Thiosulfativibrio zosterae: one gene and its partner. The main gene of each other region encodes a partner of the protein of the gene in region 2 in a complex. Links are inferred from orthologs where the notes say so. Each region holds a gene or a part of one and is shown on either strand. Other genes may lie near its edges.

What was found.
Region 1: rpsJ (region 2) and rpsT share a complex: the UniProt entries of both Bacillus subtilis proteins name them as parts of the 30S ribosomal subunit. The link is inferred for Thiosulfativibrio zosterae from one-to-one orthologs.

What each region holds. Positions count from the first base shown.
Region 1 is NZ_AP021888.1:1,948,787-1,952,408, forward strand. What follows is about bases 715-3,622. They hold rpsT (30S ribosomal protein S20), read right to left. Parts: upstream 2,347-3,622; coding sequence 2,083-2,346; downstream 715-2,082. Other genes in these bases: THMIRH_RS09010 (DUF748 domain-containing protein), read right to left, coding at 715-1,948; THMIRH_RS09020 (cache domain-containing protein), read right to left, coding at 2,519-3,622. In the rest of the region: more of THMIRH_RS09010, read right to left, coding at 1-714. UniProt on the Bacillus subtilis protein: Binds directly to 16S ribosomal RNA.
Region 2 is NZ_AP021888.1:574,723-578,108, forward strand. Bases 715-3,386 are described here. They hold rpsJ (30S ribosomal protein S10), read left to right. Parts: upstream 715-1,730; coding sequence 1,731-2,042; downstream 2,043-3,386. Other genes in these bases: tuf (elongation factor Tu), read left to right, coding at 715-1,561; rplC (50S ribosomal protein L3), read left to right, coding at 2,103-2,741; rplD (50S ribosomal protein L4), read left to right, coding at 2,752-3,372; rplW (50S ribosomal protein L23), read left to right, coding at 3,369-3,386. Also shown: fusA (elongation factor G), read left to right, coding at 1-324; more of tuf, read left to right, coding at 371-714. UniProt on the Bacillus subtilis protein: Involved in the binding of tRNA to the ribosomes.

The sequences.
Region 1 (3,622 bases), 1.4 Mb from region 2 along the record:
TATCCCCCAATTTCTCTTGGGACTTATCTTGCGACTTATCTTGCGTCGACTCTTCATGGTGTTGCGTTCTGCCCAACGCCGCCAGGGTTTGGTCGAGTTGTGGCAATTGTTTTTCTGGATTAATCAATAACGCTGACGCCAGCCGTTCTAAATGAACTTTACCAATCTGCAATGATTGATCATCTTCCAAATTTAAAGTATCGATTTGCAGGCTATCCCACTGCACCAAAGGCAAGGTGGCGTTTTCGGGTTGGCCAAACTTAAAGCCTTGTAAATCAAAGTGGCTTAAGGCCAGAGTTTGTGGTGTGGTAAAGCCGATATCTGAGCTTAAACCTTGCCAATCCACAATAGTGGTTTTTTGCTTGGGGTTATCCAGTTTTAAAAGGCCTAATTTTAAATTGCCTAAAACCGCTAACTGCAAACTGTTGTGTTTATCAGCGGTTTCATCGGATGCCTTTAACGGCAAGCTAACTTGCACCTTGCCTTGCCACTGGTTGTCTTTGACAGCCGCATGAAGCTCTTGTTGAGTGGCTGAAAAATCTGTTAAAGATTGCGTTGTTTGCATATCCAAGCTGAGTTGTTGATCGAGCATTTTGCCTTGCCCATCCACACTCACATTGAATGAGTTGAGTGCCGCCGTTAAATCCTGCGCTTTAGCGTGTAACTTACCTTCTTTAAGCGCCAAAGCCTGTTGATAAGCAAAATTAAACCTGGGAAATTCTTGAGCCGTTTTAGGCAAGCTGCCTTCAAAACTGGCTTGCCCTTTTAAGGCGATTTGATTGACTTTTGTGCTGTTTTGCTTTGACTCTGGCGAAGTTAAATTGGCCATCAAATCTGACAGCGTTAAATCGCCTTGATAAGTGCCTTGCAGATTTCCTGCCTTTTGCGACACACTGACTTTATGGGGAAAATGCAAGGTTTGAAAGCTGAGCTGTTGATTGGGTTGTTTAAAGTCAAAACCGTGTGAATCGGCTAAGCCCTCTAAACGGATTGCCAAATCGCCTGTTGGATGCCAGTCTACATTGAGGTTACCCACCCAATCAAATTGGGTTTGCGAAATTGCCCGCTCACCTAATGACCACTGCAAATCTTTGAGCGATAAACCCAAGTTATTTTTAAGGGATATTTGGCTATGATGTTGCGTCAACTCCAGCGCAATTTTAGTGGTTAACAATCCTTGTAAATTGCCGACCTCAGCTGGATAAAAGGCTTGTTGGCGCGCGAAATTAAACTGATTAAGCAGCACATTACCTTTGAGCGTTTTGATCTCTGAGAAAGGCTGCACCCAAAAATCACCCGCTAATTGACCGCCTATCGCATCTGGACCTATGACTATTTTAAAGGTCAGTTGTGCCAAGTCTTGCGGTTGCCAGCTTTGTAAATGGTTTAAGGTGATTTCATCGATTAGAACTTGTCTTTTCCCCTGAGGGAGTTCCACAATCAACTGAACATTGCTTAACCTCAAGGTATCAACGCCCATAGTTATTCCCAACGCCACAAGAGGATTAGGCTGGTCTGTTTCTGTGGAAGGCTTTTTGTCGGTGTCATTTAAAGGAATTGTAAATCCTGCCACCTCCAGACTCTGACCAGGCGTGAAACGCAGAATGATTTGGGTATTATCAAGGGCAACCTTTTGCAAAGACAGGCGTCTTTGCAATAATCCTAACCAATTCAAATCGACTTCTAGGTGCTGTAACTTTAAGGGCTCGGCTTGTGACGTTTTTAAGGTTAAACCATCCAAAGTCAGGCGTCCGCTGAACACATTAAAGCCCAGAGATTGCAGCTCTACGGTCTGAAAACCCTGTTTTTGTAATTGCGTAATCAATAGGTTTTTTAAAATCAAGGGCAACACTAAGCTGGTCGCTATGAGTAACACGATGACAAACAGCAACACTTTTAGCTTTAAAGAGTAATTGCGCCACTTTTGAAGACTTGAACGGATGACCAAACGCTACTCCCTTGAAGTGATTGGATTCACAAACTAACAACACAAGATATTAGTGCACAGAATACTAAAATTCAGACAAAAAAAAACCGAGATTGCTCTCGGTTTTTTCAAAAGTTAAGTTTAAGTTAACTTTATTACGCCATTGCTTTGATGCGAGCGTTGATACGGCTCTTTAAACGAGACGCTTTGTTCTTTGCAATAATGCCTTTACCAGCCATGTTGTCTAGGCTAGATTGTGCAACACGGAAAGCCGCAGTTGAGGCTGCTTTGTCGCCAGAAGCGATGGCTGCTAAAACTTTTTTAACGGTCGTGCGCATTGCAGAACGCATTGAAGCATTGTGAATACGTGCTTTAGCCGCTTGACGGGCTCTTTTAGTTGCTTGTGCTGAGTTTGCCACTGTTTTTTCTCCAGGTATTTTTACATATTGAGATCCGTAGACCGCAAATACAACAGGTTTTATTAATCAAGCTTAAGTCCCCAAACCTGAAAGAACATTAAGAAAAACGGAATTATCCACTAATTCAATCACTTGTCAAATGAATTCCTAGGATTGAATTTAATCTAACCCTTTAAACGCCGGTAAACACCAAAGCAATTACATCGTTGGTATAGCCATCGCCATTTTTATACTCACGATAACCTTGACTCACTTTGTAACCTATCAAATAGGTCGACTGCAATCCTTTCCACAACACCGTATTTATCTGACCATTTTCAGCACTTAATAACTTAGCCGGCAAAGACAATTGCGCGCCTACTTTTAAAGACGCATGAGTAGTTGAAATGATATGGCCCTGACGATCGACAAACGCACTGAAAGTACTCTCGTTGACAGCTTGGGTTCGATACACCGGCTGAGTTTCTTGTAGCATGGCAGCAAACTGCGGTTCACTGTCGAAAATCAGCGCGATGCCCCCGACATTTTTGTGGCTAACCTGCCAATCTTTCACCGCAGCATGATAAATGTAAGTGTGTTTGTCGTCATATAAAGGCGTGGCTTTAAACTCAGATACAAAATACGCTTGGGTATCTTGCAATTTTAAACACTGACTGACTTCGCTCATATTGGGCATGGTCGTCCCTATCAGTTTGGTTTGTGACTTATCTGAAACCGCCAAAATTTTACCGTGCGTGTCATACAAAATGATGTTGGTATAGACCGTGTAAAGCTGGTTAATGTAGGCCAAAATTCGGCTAAGCTCATGAGTATCTTCGCCAGACACCTTGTTACCATCAACGGCTTTTGACAGCACTTTTCTAAAGGTGCTGTTCAGCGCCCACCAACGACAATCGTTAGCACGCTCGTACAAGTTTCTATCCATCACCTCAATCGATAAAGAGGCGCTCGATGCTATTTTGTCCTGAATGGTCTTAACCAAAATATTGTGAATGTGGTGAATAAAACGTGTAAAAATTTCTTGAATATCAATACTGATATTTTGAAAACTATCCAAGACAGGCAAGAAAGATTTGACATCTCGTTTCAGCGATAAAATTTTACCATTTAAAATCACAATCAAGAGCAGGGTACTGACTTTAAGATTGGTTTCTTCCAACTCACTTAAATAAAGAGGCGACTCACGCTCGATGGTTAAATCAATGGCGTCTAAATAATCTTTATCTGAAAACACCACTTGATTCGGCGCGCGCACCAATCCATACCAAGGTAACCC
Region 2 (3,386 bases):
GGTGTTAAAGCCGGTGCTGCAAAAGCAAATCCTGTAATTCTTGAGCCAATCATGGCTGTAGAAGTAACAACGCCTGAAGAGTATATGGGTGACATCATTGGTGACCTTAACCGTCGTCGCGGCTTAGTATTGGCTATGGATGACATTCCGACTGGAAAGTCAGTAAAAGCTGAGGTACCACTTTCAGAGATGTTTGGTTATTCTAACCAAATGCGTTCTTTGACTCAGGGTCGCGCTAACTACAGCATGGAGTTCAAGAAATACAATGACGCTCCTCGTAACATTCAAGAAGAAATTATCGCAAAGTCGAAAAAAGGTTCTTAATTAAACTTTAGCCCCGTTGGCGGGGCTTCTAATAAGGTAGATAAAAATGGCAAAAGCAAAGTTTGAACGCTCAAAACCGCACGTAAACGTTGGAACTATCGGTCACGTAGACCATGGTAAGACCACATTAACAGCGGCATTAACAATTGTACAAGCACGTAAATTTGGTGGAGAAGTTAAAGACTACGGTCAAATTGACAACGCACCAGAAGAAAGAGAGCGTGGAATCACCATCTCTACATCACACGTAGAATACGAATCAGAAGCCCGTCACTACGCACACGTAGACTGCCCAGGCCACGCTGACTATGTTAAAAACATGATCACTGGTGCTGCACAGATGGACGGCGCAATCCTAGTATGTTCAGCAGCTGACGGCCCAATGCCACAGACTCGTGAACACATCCTATTATCACGTCAAGTAGGTGTACCATACATTGTAGTATTCCTAAACAAAGCAGACATGGTAGACGACGAAGAGTTAATGGAACTAGTAGAAATGGAAATCCGCGAACTACTAGACATGTACGACTTCCCAGGTGATGACACACCAGTAATCATGGGTTCTGCACTAAAAGCAATCGAAGGTGACCAATCAGAAATCGGTGAACCAGCAATTGCGCGTTTAGTAGAAGCACTAGATACCTACATCCCAACACCAACTCGTGAAACAGACAAGCCATTCTTAATGCCAGTAGAAGACATCTTCTCAATCCAAGGCCGTGGAACAGTAGCAACTGGACGTATCGAAACTGGTGTGATCAAAGTAGGTGAAACAGTACAAATTATCGGTATTCGCCCAACCACTGAAACAACAGTAACTGGTGTAGAAATGTTCCGTAAACTACTAGACCAAGGTGAAGCGGGTGACAACGTAGGTATCCTATTACGTGGAACCAAGCGTGAAGACATCGAACGTGGTCAAGTATTGGCACACAAAGGCACAGTAACTCCACACACCAAGTTCGAAGCAGAAGTTTACGTACTAGGTAAAGATGAAGGTGGTCGTCATACACCATTCTTCAACGGCTATCGTCCACAGTTCTATTTCCGTACCACTGACGTAACTGGCGCATGTCAATTACCAGCGGGTGTTGAAATGGTAATGCCAGGTGATAACGTACAGATGACTGTAGAGTTGATCAACCCAATCGCCATGTCAGAAGGTCTACGTTTCGCAATCCGCGAAGGTGGTCGTACTGTAGGTGCGGGTGTTGTTGCTAAAATTCTTGCTTAATATTTAGTTAAGTACAGCGTTTTGTAAAAAGAGAGCTTCGGCTCTCTTTTTTTATTTTAAATTAATAAGTTGCAGTTTAAAAAAGAAGTCAGTATAATCCGCTTCTTTAGTTTGTGGGTGCTTTCAGTGCATCTGCTTTTCTATATCTTAAAATAACGAGAATGAAATTATGGCGACTCAGAATATTCGTATTCGCTTGAAAGCGTTTGATCATAGATTGATTGATCAATCTGCTAAAGAAATTACTGAGACAGCAAAAAGAACTGGTGCACAAGTCCGTGGTCCAATTCCTATGCCTACTCGTAAAGAGCGTTTTACAATTTTGGTTTCACCGCATGTTAACAAAGATGCGCGTGACCAATATGAGCTTCGTACTCACAAAAGAATGCTAGATATCGTTGATCCTACAGATAAAACTGTAGATGCATTGATGAAATTAGATCTTGCTGCGGGTGTGGATGTTCAACTAGAGTTACGTTAATTCGTAACAAGTGCTAGCTATCAATCGTAATAGCTAGGTTTAATAATAATGAGGTGTATTATGAGTATTGGTGTCATTGGGCATAAGATTGGTATGACTCGTATTTTTGATGAATCAGGTGTTTCTACGCCTGTTACAGTCATCGAAGTTCAGCCAAATAGAATTACTCAATTAAAAACTGCTTCAATTGATGGCTATTCTGCAGTCCAGGTTACTTTAGGTAAAAAGCACGCTGGTCGTGTTTCTAAGCCTGAAGCCGGTCACTTTGCAAAAGCTGGTGTTGAAGCAGGCGTTGGTTTGTGGGAATTTCGTGTAGATTCTGACACAGATCTAGCTGGTTTAGAATTGGGTGGAGAGATTACTGTTGCACAACTTTCAGATTTGAATGTAGTTGATGTGACTGGTGTTACGAAAGGTAAGGGTTTCCAGGGTGGAGTTAAGCGTCATAATTTCAGAACGCAAGACATGACTCACGGTAACTCTGTTTCTCACAGAGCACCTGGTTCTATCGGTCAAAACCAAACCCCTGGTCGTGTATTTAAGGGTAAGAAAATGGCGGGGCACATGGGTGCAGTTCGTCAGACTACTCAAAACCTTGGCTTAGTCAAAGTAGATGTTGAAAACAATCTTTTATTGATTAAAGGTGCAGTTCCTGGTGCTAAAGGTAGCACTGTTATTGTACGTAAGACAGTCAAGTAAGGCGGGTGTCATGGAATTTAAATTAATTGAATTAACAACTGGTAAAGAATCAGGTTCTGTATCAGTTGCAGAAAATGTATTTGGCGTTGAGTTTAACGAGTCATTGGTTCATCAAGTAGTTACTGCTTACATGAATGGTGCTCGTTCTGGAACTAAAGGCCAAAAAAATAGAGCAGCAGTCAGCGGTGGTGGTGCAAAGCCTTGGAATCAAAAAGGTTCTGGACGCGCTCGTGCCGGTACTTCTCGTAGTCCAATTTGGGTTGGTGGTGGTCGTGCATTTGCTGGTCACAATAGAGATTTTTCTCAAAAAGTAAATCGTAAAATGTACCGTGGTGCAATGCGTTCAATTATTTCTGAGCTTGGTCGTACTGGTCGTTTGGTGATTGTTGATGAGTTTAAGATTGATGCGCCTAAGACTAAAGAATTTAAAGCAAAATTAGCAAACCTTAGCATTGAAGATGTTTTAGTTGTTACTGAAGGTTTTGATGAGTATTTATACTTGTCAGCTCGTAATTTATATCATGCAGATGTGTGTGATGTTGCGTCTTTAGATCCAGTAAGTTTGATTGGCTTTAAGAATGTCATTATGACTCAAGGTGCTGTTAGACAGCTTGAGGAGAGCTTAGCATGAAGCAAGAACGTTTA